One region of the Rhizobium sp. CAU 1783 genome, then DNA from elsewhere that is predicted to be linked to it. Evidence: predicted binding sites of a transcription regulator. Region 1 holds the regulator's gene; each other region holds the start of a gene.
The links. The regulator LexA, encoded in region 1, represses DNA repair genes until DNA is damaged. The targets are predictions, from matches to a motif close to TGTTCNNNNTGTGTTCNG.

Region 2: a site for LexA is predicted at 4,772-4,789, ahead of radA (DNA repair protein RadA). Genes of this name have one in related genera too.
Region 3: a site for LexA is predicted at 1,464-1,481, ahead of ACX93L_RS10920 (PA0069 family radical SAM protein). Genes of this name have one in related genera too.

The regions. Positions count from the first base shown of each region.
Region 1 covers NZ_JBTOLM010000001.1:1,225,199-1,231,893, forward strand. The annotation lists gene ACX93L_RS05615 (ComEC/Rec2 family competence protein) at 1-2,116, shown strand, start outside; gene lexA (transcriptional repressor LexA) at 2,107-2,820, opposite strand; gene ACX93L_RS05625 (DUF1003 domain-containing protein) at 3,055-3,597, shown strand; gene ACX93L_RS05630 (VOC family protein) at 3,642-4,538, shown strand; gene kdsA (3-deoxy-8-phosphooctulonate synthase) at 4,535-5,383, shown strand; gene eno (phosphopyruvate hydratase) at 5,564-6,695, shown strand, end outside.
Region 2 covers NZ_JBTOLM010000002.1:1,371,168-1,377,862, reverse strand. The annotation lists gene ACX93L_RS13555 (rhodanese-like domain-containing protein) at 1-418, opposite strand, end outside; gene ftrA (transcriptional regulator FtrA) at 506-1,513, shown strand; gene ACX93L_RS13545 (AzlD family protein) at 1,522-1,824, opposite strand; gene ACX93L_RS13540 (AzlC family ABC transporter permease) at 1,821-2,525, opposite strand; gene ACX93L_RS13535 (AraC family ligand binding domain-containing protein) at 2,600-3,457, opposite strand; gene alr (alanine racemase) at 3,554-4,717, shown strand; gene radA (DNA repair protein RadA) at 4,818-6,221, shown strand; gene ACX93L_RS13520 (CvpA family protein) at 6,313-6,695, shown strand, end outside.
Region 3 covers NZ_JBTOLM010000002.1:860,076-866,770, reverse strand. The annotation lists gene ACX93L_RS10930 (4-(cytidine 5'-diphospho)-2-C-methyl-D-erythritol kinase) at 1-845, shown strand, start outside; gene ACX93L_RS10925 (glycosyl transferase) at 889-1,410, opposite strand; gene ACX93L_RS10920 (PA0069 family radical SAM protein) at 1,540-2,697, shown strand; gene ACX93L_RS10915 (ribonuclease HII) at 2,931-3,596, shown strand; gene ACX93L_RS10910 (F0F1 ATP synthase subunit B) at 3,796-4,281, opposite strand; gene ACX93L_RS10905 (F0F1 ATP synthase subunit B) at 4,285-4,944, opposite strand; gene ACX93L_RS10900 (F0F1 ATP synthase subunit C) at 5,025-5,252, opposite strand; gene ACX93L_RS10895 (F0F1 ATP synthase subunit A) at 5,321-6,073, opposite strand; gene ACX93L_RS10890 (AtpZ/AtpI family protein) at 6,144-6,506, opposite strand.

The sequences.
Region 1 (6,695 bases):
GACGACGATCCTCGACAGCGGCGTGACGACCATCGTCACGGGTATCGTCGAGAGGCGCGAGGCGGGGGCCAATGGCGAATGGCGCTACGAGATCCGCCTGACGGCAACGGCCGAGCCACGGTTGAAGCGGCCGCCCGAGCGGATCTCTATCCTGGCACGCGGCGCGAACCGGCCGGCTCTTCTGGGCGAGGCGATCCGGGGGCGGGCGCGACTTTCACCGCCTTCCGGGCCGGCGCTTCCGGGCCTCAATGATTTCGCCTTCGCCAGCTATTTCAACGAAATCGGAGCGGTGGGCTTCTTTCTCGGCCCGGCTCAGGCCGGCGCGGCCGGGATGGCGAGCAACGAGGGGTTCTGGATAATGGCCGACCGCGTGCTCTTTTCCTTGCGGGATCGGATCTCGACACGCATCCGCACGGAACTTGCGGGTGATCCCGGCGCCTTTGCCGCCTCGATCATCACCGGCGAGCGCCGCTCGATGTCGAAGGGCGCGACAGAGGCCTTGCGGCTCTCGGGCCTCGCGCACATCACCGCGATCTCGGGGCTGAACATGGCGCTGGCCGCGGGGATCTTCTTCGTCGGCCTGCGCAAGATCCTCAGCCTCCTGCCAGGGCTTGCCCAAACGATGCCGATCAAGAAGTTCGCGGCCTTCGGCGCGCTTGCCGCCGCCTTCGCCTACCTGCTGATATCAGGCTGCCAGGTCTCGGCGGTGCGTGCTTTCCTGATGACGGCAATCATGCTGGTCGCGGTGCTCTTCGATCGCCCGGCGATCAGCCTGCGCAACCTGGCCCTTGCTGCGATCGTGATCCTGGTGGTCAGCCCATCGGCGGTGATGGGGCCAAGTTTCCAGATGTCGTTTGCAGCGACGGCCGGTCTGATTGCCGGCTATGCCGCGTGGCGCAGCCGGCCGCGCAAGCCCTCCCTGCCATTCGCGATACCGGGTCTTTCCTTGCTTGCAGCAGGCGGGAAGATTCTTGGGGGGGCTTTCGCAACCTCCCTGATCGGCGGGTTGTCGACCGCGGCCTTCGCCGTTTCCCATTTTCATCGGCTGGCGCCGCACAGCCTGGAAGCCAATCTCGTGGCCATGCCGATCATCTCGATCCTCGTCATGCCGGCAGGGCTCGTGGCGATGCTGCTGATGCCTCTCGGTCTCGACGGGCCGTTTCTCTGGGTGATGGGGTGGGGGCTCGAATGGGTGATCGCCATCGCTGAGTGGATTGCCGGGTGGGACGACGCAATCCGCTTTTCGCGACTGCCGGGCTGGTTCCTGCCTCTGACCTCCCTCGGTCTGCTGATGTTGACGCTGCTCCGATCGCACCTCCGGCAGGCCGGAAGCCTTTTGCTCGGGGCGAGCCTACTCGCGGTACTCATCGCGCCGCTTCCACCGGTCGCCGACCTTTATGTGGCGGAGGACGGTCGCCTGGTCGGGATGTGGATGGAGCCAGGTCGGCTTGCCACCAACCGCGTCCGCCCTCCGTCGTTTATCTTCGACCAGTGGCAATCCGCACTTGGCTTTTCGGGCCATGAGCCGCCGGTATTCCTCGACAAAGCCGGCGACAAACAACCCTCTGGACAAGCCACCCAAAAGCAGGACGGGTCGAAGGCCGCGCAGGATGCGTTAGCGCCGGCAAAGGCCAGACCGCAACTTTCGGAGGCGGATCTGGAAGACGGCGAAAGGCGGATGAAGGCTGCACTCGCAAAAGCCTCCGGCCCGCGGTTCGCCTGTGAGGGAAAGTCATGGTGCGTCGCTGTCCTCGAGAACGGCTGGACCATCGCGACAGTCGAGGAGCCCGTCTTTGTCGGGGGCGCCTGTGACAGTGCGGATATCGTGATCGCGGCGAGGCGGACTGGATTTCAACGCTGCCAATCCGGCGCTCACCTTTTCACAGCCGAAACCCTCAGGCAGACCGGCGCGCTCGAAATCACGCTCGGTAATCGGCGGAGCCGCACATTGTCGGTCACCTCCGCCATCGAACGAGGAGACAATCGGCCATGGACCGTGCATCGCCTCTATGACTGGCGGACGGAACGTTTTGTCTTCCCGCCAACGCAGGACGAGTCGGCTCCCCGTTCCCACGAAAAAGGCGGGTTCGATGACCCGCCCTCGCTTCAGTGGTAACGCCGGATAAGGCCGACGAGCTTGCCTTGGATTTTCACCCGGTCCGGCGGGAAAATGCGCGTTTCATAGGCGGGATTCGCGGCCTCCAGCGCAATCGACGCTCCCCGGCGGCGGAAGCGTTTCAACGTCGCCTCCTCGTCGTCGACCAGCGCAACGATGATGTCGCCCGGATTGGCATTCGAGGCATTGCGGATGATGACCGTGTCGCCGTCGAGAATGCCGGCTTCGATCATCGAATCACCCTTCACCTCCAGGGCGTAGTGGTCACCGGAACCGATCATCTCGGCCGGAACCGTGATGTCGTGGGTGTTGTTCTGAATGGCCGAGATCGGCACGCCGGCGGCAATGCGGCCCATGACCGGAACGCTGACGGAGTTCGCGGCGTCCTCTACGGCGACCTTCGGCGGTGCGACCGGGGCGGGCTTGCCCAGGCTGCCCTCGATGACGCTCGGCGAGAAGCCGCGGCGCGGCTGGAGGCTCGGTGTATAGGCCTCGGGCAGCTTGATGACCTCCAACGCCCGGGCCCGGTTAGGGAGACGGCGAATGAAACCGCGTTCCTCAAGCGCCGTGATAAGGCGGTGAATGCCGGACTTCGAGGCCAGGTCGAGCGCATCCTTCATCTCGTCGAAGGATGGGGGAACGCCCGACTCCTTCATCCGCTCGTGGATGAACAGAAGCAGTTCCTGTTGCTTTCGCGTCAGCATGTTGCGGTGCCCCATTCGTGAAACAAATACAGAACATACACTATCTGTTCCATTTGTGTTCCGCAAGGGGATAAAAAAACGTGAAGAAGCCGTCAGATCTTGTGTTTTATCGGGAGGCCCGGTCCGCGGAATGGCCGCCTCAACGCATGCGACCGTTGACAGGGCAGTCCCCATATCGAATGACGGGGCCGGGGTCTGGTGTCCGCATGTGCGGCAGAGCGGAGACGGTGAGACATGTTTGGCGATATCGAGAAGAAGGTGTTCGGCAAGGCTGCGCATGAGCTCAGCGAAGCGGAACGCCGGGTCCTCAAGAAGGCCCGCGAGCGGCGGGTGCTTTCGACGAACGCAAGCGAGGATTTTCTCGCCGCCGCAACGCCCGGGCAACGACTTGCGGATTCGATCGCCCGGGTCGGCGGGTCCTGGGGTTTCATCGTCGGGTTCGGTGCCTTCCTGGTCGCCTGGGTGATCCTCAATACCGTCGTGCTGGCGACGCATGCGCTCGATCCCTATCCGTTCATCTTCCTCAACCTGTTGCTCTCGATGCTTGCGGCGATCCAGGCGCCGGTCATCATGATGAGCCAGAACCGGCAGGCGGCGCGGGACCGTTTCATGGCGGCCAAGGACTACGAGATAAACCTGAAGGCGGAGATCGAGGTGCTGGCGCTGCACCACAAGATCGATGAGCAGGTGCTGATCGAGCTCCAGGCGGCCCGGAGCGAGATTGCCGCACTGAAGGAAGCGGTGCTTGCCCTTTCATCGACGCGCGGGAGTGATTAGGTAGTCGCAAGAACGGTCTGTCAGGCGCAAGGAGTGCATTCCCGATGACATCCAAACAGCATGCGGTGGGAGCGGTCGACCACCTCGTCCTACCGGTTACGTCGCTCGAGGCGACACGCGCCCGGTTTGCTCAGCTCGGCTTCACGGTCGCGCCGGATGCGCGTCATCCGTTCGGGACGGAGAATGCCTGCGTCTTCTTCGGGGACGACACCTATCTCGAACCGCTGGCCGTCGGTAGCCGCGAAGAATGCGAGGCTGCAGCCAGGGCCGGCAACATGTTCGTCGCGCGGGATCAGGCGTTCCGCTTCCGCAACGGGCAGGAGGGCTTTTCCGCGATCGTGGTGAAGACGGTTGACGCGGATGCCGATCACGCGCGGTTTGCCGGCGCAGGCTTTTCCGGCGGACCGATGCTGCATTTCGAGCGCATGTTCAAGATGGCCGACGGCTCCGAGGTTCTCGGCGGTTTCAAGCTCGCCTTTGCCGCCGATCTCAGGGCTCCCGATTTTTTCCTGTTCGCCTGCGAACGGGTGAACCCGCTGCCCGCGGACCGCGGCGCGCTGGCCCGGCATGCCAATGGCGCACTCGGCCTCTCGGCGGTCGTGCTCGTCGAGGAAAACCCAAGCGATTTCCAGTATCTGCTCGAAGAGGTGTTCGAACAGCGCGCGGTGGAGGCGCACTCCTTCGGGATCGCGCTTCAGACAAGGAATGTGAAGGTCGAGGCGCTCACCCCTGAGGGGCTCGATGGCTATTTCGGTATCGACGCCCGAGGAGCCGGGCGTGGACTCAAGGGCCGGCTGGTCATGGTGCGCGTCGGCGATATCGGCGTGACAGAGCGCCTGCTCGCTGATAATGGCGTCGCATTCAGCCGCCGCGGCGCGCGCCTGATCGTTCCGCACGAGGCGGGGCAGGGCGTGGCCTTCGCATTCGAGGAGGTTTCATGAGCATTCAGACCAATTCCGAAGTCGTCGTCGGCGATGGTGCCGCCAAGGCGGTTTTCTCCAATTCGAAGCGTTTTGCGCTGATCGCCGGCCCCTGCCAGATGGAGAGCCGCGACCATGCCTTCATGATCGCCGGGCAACTCTCCGAAATCTGCCGGGAACTTGGGCTCGGGCTCGTCTACAAGTCGTCCTTCGACAAGGCCAACCGCACGTCCCTTTCGGCCGAACGCGGCATCGGCCTGGACAAGGCCATGGAGGTCTTTGCCGACCTCAAGAAGGAATACGGCTTTCCGGTACTGACCGACGTGCACACGGAAGAGCACTGCCGGCTGGTGGCGCCGACGGTCGACGTGCTGCAGATCCCGGCCTTCCTGTGCCGGCAGACCGATCTGCTGGTCGCCGCCGCCCAGACGGGCCGCGTGATCAATGTGAAGAAGGGCCAGTTCCTCGCCCCCTGGGACATGAAGAACGTGCTCAACAAGCTCAACGCCAGCGGCAACCCGAATGTGCTGCTGTGCGAACGCGGAGCGTCCTTCGGCTACAACACGCTGGTGTCCGACATGCGCTCCCTGCCGATCATGGCTGCGACCGGCGCGCCGGTGGTGTTCGATGCAACGCACTCGGTACAGCAGCCGGGCGGCCAGGGCGGCTCCTCGGGTGGCCAGCGAGAGTTCGTCGAGACGCTGGCACGCGCGGCTGTTGCCGTCGGTGTTGCCGGCCTGTTCATCGAGACGCATCAGGATCCCGACAATGCGCCGTCCGACGGCCCGAACATGGTGCCGATCAGCCAGATGAAGCGCCTACTGGAGAAGCTTCTGGCCTTCGACGCTGTCGCCAAGGCTGCCTGAGCTTAACTGGACAGGCTGACTTCATCATGGACGAACGCCGGCGCTTGCGCCGGCGTTTTGCGTTGGTGACGACGGCGGCGATGACCTTTCGGCTTCTGTCATCTCGCTGCCATTGTATTTTCCGCGTCTTCGATTAAGACAGGCCATCCTCAATCCCCACCCAGCAGCAGGGAGGCCCTCATGACTGCAATCACCGACATCATCGGCCGTGAAATTCTGGACAGCCGCGGCAATCCGACCGTCGAGGTCGATGTCTATCTGGAAGACGGCAGCATGGGCCGCGCGGCCGTGCCGTCGGGCGCCTCGACCGGTGCTCACGAAGCGGTCGAACTGCGCGACGGCGGCAGCCGCTATCTCGGCAAGGGCGTCGAAAAGGCGGTTGAAGCGGTCAACACCGAGATCTTCGACGCGATCGGCGGCCTCGATGCCGAGAACCAGATCCAGATCGACAACATCATGATCGAGCTGGACGGCACGGCCAACAAGTCGCGTCTCGGAGCCAACGCCATTCTCGGCGTGTCGCTCGCCGTCGCCAAGGCTGCCGCGGAAGCATCCGGCCTGCCGCTCTACCGCTATGTCGGTGGCCCGAATGCCCATGTTCTGCCGGTTCCGATGATGAACATCATCAACGGCGGCGCCCATGCCGACAACCCGATCGACTTCCAGGAATTCATGATCGTGCCGGTCGGCGCCGAAACCATTCGCGACGCGGTTCGCATGGGCTCGGAAGTGTTCCATACGCTGAAGAAGCAGCTCGCTGCCGACGGCCATAACACCAATGTCGGCGACGAAGGTGGTTTCGCACCGGGTCTGGCATCGGCTCCGGCTGCCCTCGACTTCATCATGAAGTCGATCGAAAAGGCCGGCTACCGTCCGGGCGAAGACGTCCATATTGCGCTCGACTGCGCCTCGACCGAATTCTTCAAGGACGGCAAGTATGTCCTCGAAGGTGAAGGTCGCACGCTCGAGCCGGGCGCGATGGCGGAATATCTCGCCGAGCTCTGCGCCAAGTACCCGATCTTCTCGATCGAGGACGGCATGGCGGAAGACGACTGGGCCGGCTGGAAGATCCTGACCGACAAGATCGGCTCCAAGGTCCAGCTCGTCGGTGACGACCTGTTCGTTACCAACTCCTCGCGTCTGCGCGACGGCATCAAGATGGGCGTCGCCAACTCGATCCTGGTCAAGGTCAATCAGATCGGTTCGCTGTCCGAAACGCTCGACGCGGTTTCGACCGCCAACCGCGCTGCCTATACCGCTGTCATGTCGCACCGTTCGGGCGAAACCGAAGACTCGACGATCGCCGATCTCG
Region 2 (6,695 bases), on a different contig from region 1:
CGAAGCCCTCGTCGATCCAGCCGGTGAGACCGCCGGCCATGATCTTCACCGGGCGCTCGAGACGAGCGAGCCGCAGCGCGCCCCGGGCGGCACCGTTGCAGTGCGGACCGGCGCAATAGGTGACGAAGATCGTCTCTTCCGGCCACTCGGACATGCGATGCGCGGTGATTTTCCCATGCGGCAGGTTGATGGCACCGGGCACATGTCCCCTCGCATACATGGCAGGGGAGCGGACATCGAGCAGCACGAAATCGGGGCCCTTCGACAGACTGTCATGTACGTCCCAGCAATCGGTCTCGAAAGTGAACTCGGCGGCAAAATGCTCGCGGGCGAGCGCACTCGGTGCGGGTGCGATGGCGGTGACGGCGGTGGTCCCGGATGAAGGCGCGGCTGCGGGGATGGTGGCTTGGCTGGTCATGGGGAATGTCCTTTCGTGTCGATGCCGAACCATCGTCGCGAGCGGAAATCTTGCCAACTGGCGGAAATGCCAATATTCGTAAATATCATGACAAACCATCCTGCTCCCGGTGCCACCGCTGCCTCACCCCTCAGCGGCCCGAAGGTCGTCGCTCTCGTCTATGACGGGCTTTGCACATTCGAGTTCGGCATCGCGGCCGAGATCTTCGGGCTGTCGCGGCCCGAAATGGGCAGCGGTTGGTATCGCTATGCAAGCGCAGCGATCGAAAGCGGCCCGTTGCGCGCCCATGGGGGACTGACCGTCACCGCCGATGGCGGCATGGATCTGCTGGACGAAGCGGACATTATCGTCGTACCCGGCTGGAAAGGTTACGGCGTCCCGGTTCCCGCCGAGCTTTGCCAGAGCTTGCGGCAGTCCCATGCCCGCCGGGCGCGCCTCGTTTCGCTCTGCTCCGGTGCGTTCGTGCTGGCGGCGACCGGACTGCTCGATGGTGGAACGGCCACCACCCATTGGCGCTACGCCTCGGCGCTGCGCGAACAAAACCCGCACCTCACGGTCGACGAGAACTCGCTCTATCGCTGCCACGACCGGATCTACACCGCCGCCGGCAGTGCAGCCGGCATAGATCTCCTGATCGAAATCGTGCGCGAAGACTTCGGCGCGGCGGCGGCAAACTCCGTCGCCCGTCGACTCGTGATGCCGGCCCATCGGGCGGGCGGCCAGGCCCAGTTCCTCGAGCGCCCCGTCGCACAGCGTACGGGAACCGAGATCGCACCGCTTATCGACGAGATTCGGAAAAATCTCGCAAGCAATTGGTATGTCAGTGAAATGGCCAATCGCATGAACATGAGCGAGCGGACGTTCCTGCGCCGATTTCAAGAAGCGACCGGCACTACGCCTGGTGACTGGCTGATTGCCGAACGGATCGAAGCCGCCAAGGAGCGGCTCTGTGGTCAGACCGTGCCCATGGAAGACATCGCTGCGGCTGTCGGGTTCGGATCGGCCTATACGCTGCGCCATCACTTTCGCCGCAAACTCGGCATCAGTCCGAGCGAATACCGCGCACGTTTCATGGCCGAACAGAAGGTGGCCTGAGCGCCGGCCTAAAGGCCCAGCGATCGCAGGGCGGCGACGGTCACAACGCCGGACGCCGCCGCGGCCAGCATCGGCAGGCGGAGAGCAGCAACCGCCGTCACGGCACAGGCGATGCTTTCGGCCGGACCGGTCGCGAGTGCCGTCGGCGTCACGACGGCGGCCATGACGGCTGGCGGGATCGCATCCAGGATGCGCCGTGTGCGGGTCGACAGGATCGCAAATCTCAACACCGCCAGCCCGGCCAGCCGGGTGAGCATGGTCATGGATGCCATAGCGAGGATCGCGGCAAGGGTCACCAGATCGAGGGTCATTCGCCCGCCTCCTCCCGGCGGCCGCCGATCGCGGCGACCAGCAGGCCACCTGCAGCACCCGCGGCGATATACCAGACGCCGGAAACCAGATGATGGACCGCGAGCGCGCTGAGGGCACTCGCAATCAACACAAACCCGGTCTCCCGTCCCTTCCAGAACCCGGTCAGCAGCACGATGAAGACCGCGGGAAAGGCAAAATCGAGCCCGATCAACGCCGGATCACCGACGAAGCCGCCGAGCACCGCGCCGAGCACGCTTGCAACCACCCAGGCGAGATAAAACGGCACGACGATCCCGGCATACCAGACTGGCGTCAACCGCGCCTCACGGGCGCGGAACTCGGCGATCGCCCAGATCTCGTCCGCCAGAAACAGCATGGAGAGGATCTTCTGCGTGCGGCCGAAGGCAGGCATCTTGCCGGCGATCGAGGTTCCCATCAGCACATGGCGCAGGTTGACCAGCAGGGCGGCGAAGCCGACCGCCGTCCAGCTTGCCGGATGGGTCCAGATGTCCATTGCGACGAACTGGGAGCCTCCGGCAAAGACCAGCGCGCTCATCAAGGTGATCTCCAGCGCCGAAAGCCCCTTCGTCGCGGCGACCGCGCCGAAGACGATGCCGACAGGGACGACGGCGACGATCAGCGGCGCGATGCGCCTCACGCCGGCAACGAAGTCCTGCCTGTACGTTCGTTCCGCCTGCATCAGCATTTTCCACTCCATGGCCGTCGTCGCCGCCTTTTATGGGGAAGGCCGGAGCCGGTCTTGAACGAAAGTGATCAGTTCTTGCGGAACTGGCCCGGCGTGATGCCGACGCGAGCCTTGAAGTGGCGGGTGAAATGCGCCTGGTCGGCGAAGCCGCAGGCGAAGGCGACGTCGGCCGGGCTTCGTCCCAGGCACAGCAGCGCCCTCGCCCGGCGGATGCGGACATCCGTCAGAAAGGCATGCGGCGTGATATGGAATTCCTTGCGGAAGGCCCGGATCAGATGCGCGCGCGACAGGCCCGCGATGGCGGCCAGCTCTTCCAGGCCGACATCCTGGGCGAAGTTCTCCGACAGGTAGTCCCTGGCGCGGCATACCGCGGTGCGCTCCCGCGTTTCGATGGGTGCACGCACCTCGCTGCCATGGCGCATGAAGAGGGCGGCGAGCACGCTATACATGCCCTCTTCCGACTCGAGCGCACCGACATTGTCTTCGAGCGCCCGGTGGGCACGGTGAAAGGCCTGGGCGAGTTCGGCATCCTGCGGCAGTTCACGCGTGAAGGCGGGCGTGCCTCTGCAGGGTTTGCCCGTCACATCCTCGAGCACGTCGCGATAAAGTGCTTCACCCGGATAGATCATCCTGTAACGATAGCCGTCCGGCCCCGGCGCGCCGTCGTGCACGACCTCGGGGTTGATCAGATAGAGGCAGCCCGGCCCGGTCTCTTCGCGCGCTCCGCGAATGCGGGCGATCTGACTGCCGCTCTCGATGGCGCCGATCGAGAAGGTCTCGTGGGCGTGCGGCGCATAGGCATGGGTCTGGAAGGTCGCCGACAGGCATTCCATGCCGCCGAACCGCCCGTCGCGCCAGAAGCGGGTGCTCTCGACCGGTGTCAGCGGCATGTCGTTGGCGGCATCCATCTGCGAAACATTGTGCATTGCGAGATTATAGAGGCCCTTCGCATTCCAGTCTTGAAGAAAAGTGCTAGGGTCGCGCCGAGCCCTTCTTCCCCAAGCCGTGGTCGCGAATCCCAGATGTCTACCGCCTTCGATCTCACCGACGCCTCCGCCGAATTCCTCACAGCACCGCTCCGGTTGACCGTCGATCTCGGCGCGCTTGCCGACAACTGGCGCGACATGGCCCGGCGTTCCGGCAAGGCCAGGACGGCCGCGGTCGTCAAGGCGGATGCCTACGGCCTCGGCATCGAGGACGTCGGACAGACGCTCTATCGCGCCGGAGCGCGCGACTTCTTCGTCGCCGTGCCCTCCGAGGGCGCCACCTTGCGGCCCTATGCCCCGGAAGCGCGGATCTTCGTCCTCTCCGGGATCTGGCCGGGCATGGAAGAGATGTTCTTCGACCACGACCTCGTTCCGGTCATCGCCTCGCAGGAACAGCTCGCCTTCTGGATGTCGACCCTTGCCGAGCGCGGCGACTATCCCTGCGCTCTGCAGGTGGACACGGGCTTCAATCGTCTCGGACTGCCGCTCGAAGACGCGCTGGCGCTGGCCGACGACGTGTCGCGGCCTGCCAGTTTCTCGCCCGTCCTGGTGCTCAGCCACCTCGCCTGCGGCGATGACCCGTCGTCCCCCATGAACAGGCGGCAACTGGAATCATTCCGCAGAGTTAGCTCCGCCTTCGAAGGCATCGATTCAAGCCTCTCGGCATCTGCCGGAACCTTCCTCGGCCGGGAATACCACTTCGACCTGACCCGGCCCGGGATCGCCCTTTACGGGGGCGAAGCGGTCAACGGCATGAAGAACCCGATGCGCCCGGTCGCCACCGCCGAGGCCCGCGTCCTGCAGGTCCGCGAGGCAAGGGCCGACGAAGCCGTGGGCTACGGGGCCGTGTCCCGGCTCACCCGCGACAGCCGGCTTGCGATCGCTTCGGTCGGTTATGCGGACGGCTATCTCCGTTCGCTTTCCGGACGGGGCGTTCCCTTGCGCGACACCGGGATCGCCGGCGGCTACGGCTTCATCGCCGGTCACAGGATCCCGGTGATCGGCCGGATCACCATGGACCTGACGATCTTCGACGTGACCGACCTGCCCCGCAACGCGATCGCAGCTGGCGACTATGTCGAACTGTTCGGCAACAACCTTCCCGTGGACGATGTGGCCCGGGCCGCCGGAACGATCGGCTACGAGCTCCTGACCGGGCTCGGGCTCCGCCACGAACGGCATTATGTCGAAGCGCTCTAGAAGCACTTCGGCCGGCTTGCGCATTCCTGCGTTTTCTCCTAGTTGAGAGATCGATATTCACTTTTTGTTCCGCGACATCCGGAACCGGGAAGGCGTGACGATGGCGAAGGCCAAGACCCAATTCATCTGCCAGAACTGCGGCACCGTGCACACGCGCTGGGCTGGGAAATGCGACGGCTGCGGTGAGTGGAACACCATCGTCGAGGAAGACCCGATGGGCGGGATCGGCTCCGGCCCCGGCAAGGTGCCGAAGAAGGGCCGCCCGGTCACCCTCACCTCCCTGTCGGGAGAGATCGAGGAAGCGCCGCGCATTCCGACCGGCATGGGCGAGCTCGACCGGGCGACCGGCGGCGGCTTCGTGCGCGGCTCGGCGGTCCTGATCGGCGGCGATCCGGGCATCGGCAAGTCGACGCTGCTGATGCAGGCAGCCGCAGCTCTTTCCCGCAAAGGGCACCGCGTCATCTACGTCTCCGGCGAAGAGGCGGTGGCGCAGGTCAGGCTTCGCGCCCAGCGCCTCGACGCGGCCCAGACCGACGTGCTTCTCGCCGCAGAGACGAATGTCGAGGACATTCTCGCCACAATTTCCGAAGGCAAGCGCCCGGACCTTGTCATCATCGATTCGATCCAGACGCTGTGGAGCGATACGGCCGATTCCGCGCCCGGCACCGTGACGCAGGTCAGAACCGGCGTGCAGGCGATGATCCGCTTCGCCAAGCAGACCGGCGCCACCATGGTTCTCGTCGGCCATGTCACGAAGGATGGTCAGATCGCGGGTCCACGCGTCGTCGAGCACATGGTCGATGCCGTGCTCTATTTCGAAGGCGATCGCGGCCATCACTATCGCATTCTCCGCACCGTCAAGAACCGCTTCGGCCCGACCGACGAGATCGGCGTGTTCGAAATGTCCGACCGCGGTCTGCGCGAAGTGGCCAATCCCTCGGAACTCTTTCTCGGCGAACGCAACGAGAAGGCACCAGGGGCCGCCGTCTTCGCCGGCATGGAAGGAACGCGTCCGGTGCTGGTCGAGGTACAGGCGCTCGTCGCGCCCACCACGCTCGGTACACCGCGGCGTGCGGTCGTCGGCTGGGGCTCCTCCCGGCTCGCCATGATCCTCGCCGTCCTCGAGGCGCATTGCGGGGTGAGGCTCGGACAACACGACGTCTACTTGAATATCGCCGGCGGATACCGCATCTCTGAGCCTGCAGCCGACATGGCGATCGCCTCGGCCCTCGTTTCGTCGCTTGCCGGTCTTGCCCTTCCTGCCGATTGCGTCTATTTCGGCGAAGTCAGCCTGTCCGGTGCCGTCCGTCCGGTTGCACACACGGCCCAACGGCTGAAGGAGGCTGAGAAGCTTGGCTTTTCCTCCGCAGTCCTGCCGGCCGCCTCGTCGGAACTGCCGAAAGGCTCGACGGGGAAATGGAATGAAGTCGAAAGCCTGCCCGATCTCGTGGCGCGGATCGCCGGTTCCCGGTTGAAGGCGCGCTCGGAACAGGCCGGCGACTGACCCAGTCCGGCGGACCCGGCCGGCGCAGGGCGGCAGCGGTCGCGGTGACAATCATGCGGGCGATGGCCGGCAAGTCTTGGAGTTGGTATTTATGCCCATTACGATTTTTGACGGTATTGTCATCGGTGTCGTGCTGTTTTCCGCCGTGCTCGCCATGGTGCGCGGGTTTTCGCGCGAAGTGCTTTCGATCGCCAGCTGGGCGGGCGCGGTTGCCGCCGCCTACTATCTCTATCCGATGCTTGTCCCCTACGTGAAGAACTACACGAGCGACGACCGCATCGCCATGGCCGGCTCGGCCGGCGCCATCTTCCTGATCGCGCTGATCGTCATTTCGTTCATCACGAGCCGGATTGCCGACTTCATCATCGACAGCCGGATCGGCGCGCTCGACCGGACGCTCGGCTTCCTGTTCGGCGCCGCTCGCGGTATCCTGCTGCTCGTCGTCGCGGTTGCCTTCTGGAACTGGCTGATCGA
Region 3 (6,695 bases), on a different contig from region 1:
CGCTGCACGTGACCGGTCAGCGCGCCGACGGCTATCACCTTCTCGACAGCATCGTGGCTTTTGCCGGCGAAGGCGACCTCCTGCGCTTTTCGCCTGCGGACGAAGACGCCTTCCGGCTTTCCGGCCGGTTTGGTCTGCATCTTTCCGCGGAGGCGACGGGGCAGGATGGCAATCTCGTGCTCAAGGCGCGCGACCTGCTTCGGGCAACACTTGCAGCGCATGGCCAGCCCGCGCCCCCCGTCGCGATCGAACTCGAAAAGAACCTGCCGGTCGCATCCGGGATCGGTGGCGGCTCGGCGGACGCGGCGGCGACCCTGCGCGGGCTCATGCGGTTCTGGGGCGCGACGCTGCCCGCCGACAGGCTTGGGCCGATTGCCCTCAAGCTCGGGGCCGATGTGCCGATGTGCCTCGAAGGCCGCCCCTTGCGCGCCCGCGGGATCGGCGAGCAAATCGACGCGCTTCGGTCGATGCCGCGCTTCCATCTGGTCCTGGGCAATCCCCTTGAAGGCGTATCGACGCCGGACATTTTCCGACGCCTTACGACCAAGGGCAATGCACCGATCGGGGAGCCGCCGGCCTCGGGCTCGACCGAAGACTGGATCGCCTTTCTCGCCGCGCAGCGAAACGACCTCGAGGGCCCCGCCCGCGCGCTGCTGCCGGAGATCGGCACGCTTGCCGAAATGCTGCGGTCGACCGGGCCACGCCTGGTCAGGATGTCCGGATCGGGCGCAACCTGTTTCGGTGTCTATGAAAACCGGGAAGCGACGGCGTCCGCGCAGGCCGAACTCTGCCGGATGCAGCCCGACTGGTATTTTGCCGCGACGGAAACGAACGGAACGCATTGACCGCGACCGCGAAGGTCAGGGGCAGAACGGAACACCGGGACCTTCAGGCACCGCCCCGGCGGGAAACCCAGGCCGGAAGGATTTCGCTGGCGAGGCGCGCGGATTTTTGTCCAGCGGCAAGCTGGCCAAGCGCCATGCCCGACTTGGCCAAGGCGATCGCCTGACGCTTAGGCAGGAGAAGGCCGCATTCCAGCGGCGGCAGGCGCCGCACAATCCGCTGGTAGAACGGGCGGCGATGGTGACGGGACGGAGAAAAGCGGGCGGGCGTCTTGTTGAGAGCGACATATTCGCCGATCTCGTCAATCCAGCCATGCAGCGGCCGCGCACCGGCTTCGACCAGCAGCACCCACTCGCCGCGCACCGACCGCAGGACATCCTTCAGATCCCACTGCACATGGAAGCGGCAGCCGGCAGCATCGGCCACCCGCGACGAGCCGTCGCGAGAGCCGTGATCGAGCACGACCACGTCGCTCACCAGGCCCTCGACCGCCCCGGCCACGAGCACCGAAAGCGTCTGGGCAAGTTCCGCCTCCTGATCGCGGCACTCAAGAATGACTGTCAACATCACCTATCTCTATCGCATCGCACAAACGATTGCCACAGGCTGTTCACTCATTTTGTTCTTGCATTGTTCTCATTTCCGCGGTAGGAATTTAATCATCGAGACGGGGCGGCTGCCCTGCGAGGAGCAAACATGAACGAGCTGTCCCATGTGGTGCAGGCTGCCTTCCAGCCTGCCAATACGGCAGATATTGCCGACGCACTGGTCGCCTCTTCCGGGCTGCGGATCGAGGTGGATCGCCGCCGCGGCCGGGCTGCCGGCATGAACCCGTCCGGGCGCTTCGAGGCCCAGGAACGGGTTGCGCTCGACGACGGCTGGTCGACACTGGAGGACATGCCGCCCTTCCGCACCGAGGTACAGGTGGAACGTCCGCGTAGCGTCATCACCCGCAATGAATCGCCCGACATTCCCTTCGACCGCTCGATCAATCCCTATCGGGGCTGCGAACATGGCTGCATCTACTGCTTCGCCCGCCCGACCCACAGCTATATGGGGCTGTCGGCCGGTCTCGACTTCGAAGCGAAGCTGTTCGCCAAGCCCGACGCGCCGCGGCTTCTCGAACGGGAACTGGCCAAGCCCGGCTACAAGCCGCGCACGATCGCGATCGGTACCAATACCGATCCCTATCAGCCGATCGAGCGGGAATGGCGCATCATGCGCCAGATCCTCGAAGTGCTGAACAAGGCCAACCATCCGGTGGCGATTGTCACCAAGTCGGCGCTCATCCTGCGCGACCTCGACATCCTGTCCTCGATGGCGTCGCGCGGACTTGCCAAGGTGGCCATCTCGGTCACCACGCTCGACCGCAAGCTCGCGCGCACGATGGAGCCGCGGGCGGCCACGCCGACGAAACGGCTGGAAGCGATCCGGGCGCTATCCGAGGCCGGCGTTCCGACCGGCGTACTGATGGCGCCGGTCATTCCGGCGCTCAACGACCATGAAATCGAGCGTGTTCTGGATTCGGCCAAGGCTGCGGGGGCGAACGAGGCCGGTTACGTGCTGCTGCGTCTCCCTTACGAGGTCAGCCCGCTGTTCCGCGACTGGCTGCTGCAGAACTATCCGGATCGTTATCGGCACGTGATGTCGCTGGTACGTTCGATGCGCGGCGGCAAGGATTACGACGCGGAATTCGGCAAGCGCATGAAGGGCGCCGGCCCCTATGCCTGGCAGATCAGTCGCCGCTTCGAGATGGCGACGAAGCGGCTCGGCATGGTTCGCCGCAGCATGCATCTGAGGGACGACCTGTTCGTTCCGCCGGATGGCAGCGGCGTGCAGCTGTCGCTGCTCTGAGACGGTTTTGCGGGCCTTGCCTGGGCCGGTGCTGTTCGGAAGCGCCGGGCCGGCCTGCCCTCAACGGACCAACTCCTGGGGGTGCGTCCCGTCATTTTGCGAAATTTCCGGTGCGGCCCGCCGCCTCGCGCCGGAATACAGGTCCCCGGCTGCCGCCTCGGCGGTCGTCTCCCCTGCCGGCCGCCGATGCCGGGGACTTGCAGGAGATCGGGTGCGCGTGCGATTTCTGCCGCATGAAATCTCGCACGCCACCCGATTCTCCCGATCTGTTTGCCGACCTTTCCGCCGGGCCGAGCTTCGAGTTCGAGCAACTGGCCGAACGACGCGGGCTTTTTCCGGTTGCGGGGACGGACGAAGCCGGACGCGGGCCGCTGGCCGGTCCGGTTGTTGCGGCTGCGGTCATTCTCGACCCCAGGAATACCCCGCCGGGGCTCAACGATTCGAAGAAGCTGTCCGCCGCCCAGCGCGAAAGCCTGTTCGACGCCATCCTCGCAACATCTGTCGTCTCCATCGCGTCATCCTCGCCGCGTCATATCGATCGGCGCGACATCCGCAAGGCGAGCCTCGACGCCATGCGGCGCGCAGTTGCCGGTCTCGCTGTCGCGCCGCGCCATGTGTTGGTCGACGGACGCGATGTGCCGCCAGGCTTGACAGTGAGCACGCAGGCACTGGTGAAAGGTGACTCCCGATCGCTGTCGATTGCCGCGGCTTCGATCGTCGCCAAGGTAATGCGCGACCGCATGATGGCGCGCGCCGGTCTTGTACATCCCGCCTATGGTTTCGAGATCCATGCCGGCTACGGAACCGAGCGTCACCGCAGCGCGATCGCCGTCCATGGCCCCTGCCCGCTGCACCGCATGAGCTTCAGGCCACTGCGTATCGACGACGCCGCCGATTGAGGCAGGGCCCGACATGCGGTCCAACCATCGCCACGCGCCGCGATGTCTTGCCCGACGCCCCGGCAGAGCTGGTGCCGCCACTCGCGAACAAACGCCGCCTCCGCCGACCACCCCGAAGAGGGTCGACAGCCGCCGAGCGGGCAAAGAAAAAGCCCGGTCATAGCCGGGCTTCTTCGTAATCCAGATTGACCTAAAGGCCTCAGTTGAGGCGCGCCTTGACCTCGCCGACAGCGCCCTTGAAGAGCTTGTCCTGCACGGCGGCATCGGTCTTCTTGGCCAGCACGGCTTCCGCCGCTGCGACCGCAAGGTCGACGGCTGCGGCGCGAACCGCGTTCACGGCGTCGGCTTCAGCCTGCTTGATCTTCTGTTCGGAGAGCGCATTGCGGCGCGCCACGAACTCTTCGGTCTTCTGCTTGGCTTCCGCCGTCAGTGCGGCTGCCTCGCGTTCGGCCGCGGCAACAATGCCTGCTGCTTCGGCTTCGGCTTCCTTGCGCTTGCGCTGGTATTCGGCCAGCAGGTGCTGGGCTTCTTCGCGCAGGCGCTTGGCTTCGGCCAGCTCGTCACGGATCTTGTCGGCGCGGGCGTCGAGCGACTTCGCCACCATGCCCGGAACCTTGAGATAGACGACCAGGGCCAGGAACAGGACCAGGCCGACGAAAGCGAAGAATGTTGCGTCGAAATGCATGGATCAAGCTCCCTGCTTGCCGGCTACGCCGCTGACGGCTGCCTTGATGTCGGCTGCGGTCGCCTTGGTGCCGATCAGCTGCTCGACGATCGAACCGACGGTGTCGACGGCGATGGTATCGACCTCGGCGAATGCCTTGGCCTTGATGTCGGCGATGCGGGCTTCGGCTGCGGCAACCTTGCCGGCGAGTTCCGCTTCGACGGCGGCGCGCTCGGCATCTGCCTTTGCCTTGGCATTGTCACGGGCGGTCGCCGCGATCTGCCCGGCCTTGGCCTTGGCAGCGCTGAGCTCGCGCTCGTAGGTCTCGATGGCTGCATCGGCTTCCGACTTCAGCCGACCGGCTTCGTCGAGATCCTGGGCGATCCGGTCATGCCGGTTTTCCAGGATGCCGCCAACGCGCGGTACGATGACCTTCTGCATGAGGATGTAGAAAAGGCCGAACGTGAGCACCAGCCAGAGAAGCTGCGATGCATAGGTCGACTGGTCGAATGGCGGGAAAACGCCACCACCATGCCCTGCGTCGTTGGCAACGCCGGTTTCCGTATGGACTTCGCCCTGTGCGGGGGCTTCTTCCGTATGGACCTGGCCCTCTGCAGGAGCCGCTGCCGCGGGGGTCTGGCCCGAAGCCGGGGTTTCCTCGGCATAGGCGGGGGTCACGAACATGCTCACCTCCAGGTGTATTCTCAAATGCGAAGGATCACGGCCGCCCGGTGGCGAGCCGTGACCCCAAAACCCGGCCGGTATTAGACGGCGAACAGGAGGAGGAGAGCGATGAGCAGCGAGAAGATGCCCAGAGCTTCCGTAACGGCGAAGCCGAATACCAGACGGCCGAACTGGCTGTCAGCGGCAGACGGATTGCGCAGTGCGCCGGACAGGTAGTTGCCGAAGATGTTGCCGAGGCCGAGAGCCGTGCCGGCCATACCAAAGCAAGCCAGACCTGCGCCGATGTACTTTGCTGCTTCCGCTTCCATGATTGATCTCCTTAGAATGGTTGTTGCGGCGAATGACTGACGTCTTCAGACGTCAATGTCGGTGATCCTTAGTGCCCGCCAGGGTGAATTGCGTCGTTGAGGTACATGCAAGTCAGCACCGCGAAGACGTAAGCCTGCAGGAAGGCGACGAGGAACTCGAGACCCGTCAGAGCGACGGTCATGATCAGGGGCAGAATGGCGCCGCCAATGCCCAGCGCGCCCAGGGTTCCAAGCGAGGCGACGAAGCCTGCGAACACCTTGAGCGTAATGTGTCCGGCCAGCATGTTGGCGAACAGACGAATGGAGAGAGAAATCGGACGCGACAGGAACGAGATCACTTCGATCGGTACGACGAGAAGCAGCAGGGCTCCCGGTACGCCCGAGGGCACGAACAGCTTGAGGAAGCCAAAGCCGTGCTTCATGAAACCATAGACCAGCACGGTGCCGATGACGAAGATCGCCAGCGCGAAGGTGACGACGATCTGGCTGGTGATGGTGAAGAAATAGGGCATCATGCCGAGCAGGTTCGCGGTCAGCACGAACATGAACAGCGAGAAGACCATGGGGAAGAATTTCATGCCGTGGCTGCCGGCGCCTTCGCGCAGCATCGAGGCGATGAATTCATAGGACATTTCGGCGACCGACTGGGCGCGGGTCGGGATCAGGCCGCGGCTCGAGGTCGAGAAGTAGAGAAAGGCGGAAGCGCAGGCGACCGTCGCGACCATGAACAGCGAAGCGTTGGTGAACGAAAAATCAATCCCGCCGATCTCGATCGGAACAATCTTCTGGATCTGGAACTGATGAGTCGGATCGTTTGACACCGTCTGGTCTCTTTCGCTTTTAGTCCGCCCGCGAGCGGAGGTCTGCCTGTGTAGCGCTTCGCGGCCCTGATCAGCCGGCGTCGCGCTTATTCTCTGCCTTCGTGCCGCGGTCCGCCGGATGGGGCGTGGCCACCTTTCCCGCAGTCCTCAGCACGTTCAAAACACCGGCACAGAACCCGAGTAACAGGAGCACGATCATGCCCCAGGGCGCAGTACCGACAAAACGGTCGAAAAGATAGCCCAGGATCGCACCAACGACGACGGCAGAGATAAATTCGCTCGAGAGCTTCATGGCCTCGGCGTAACCTTTGCGGTTTCGCTCGGCCCGCTCGTCGGCGGCTTTCTCACCATTCGTCTCGACACCCTTCACCACCAGTTCGGCAGCGAGGCGCCTTCGACGCTCTTCCAGACTTTCCTCACGGTGACCGGTCATGGCTTCCTCCCGTCCTCTCTGCTTTTCTCCAAGCCTCGGAGGGCCTGTCAGCAATGTAGATACGGCAGGATTTGAACCCTTCCAGCCCGTCTTGAAGTCGGGCGCACCATAATTTTGAGCGCCCCCATAGTCAAGGCATTGGAGGGCCAAGTTTCACCACAAATTAACCGCGGAAAATCATAGACTTAA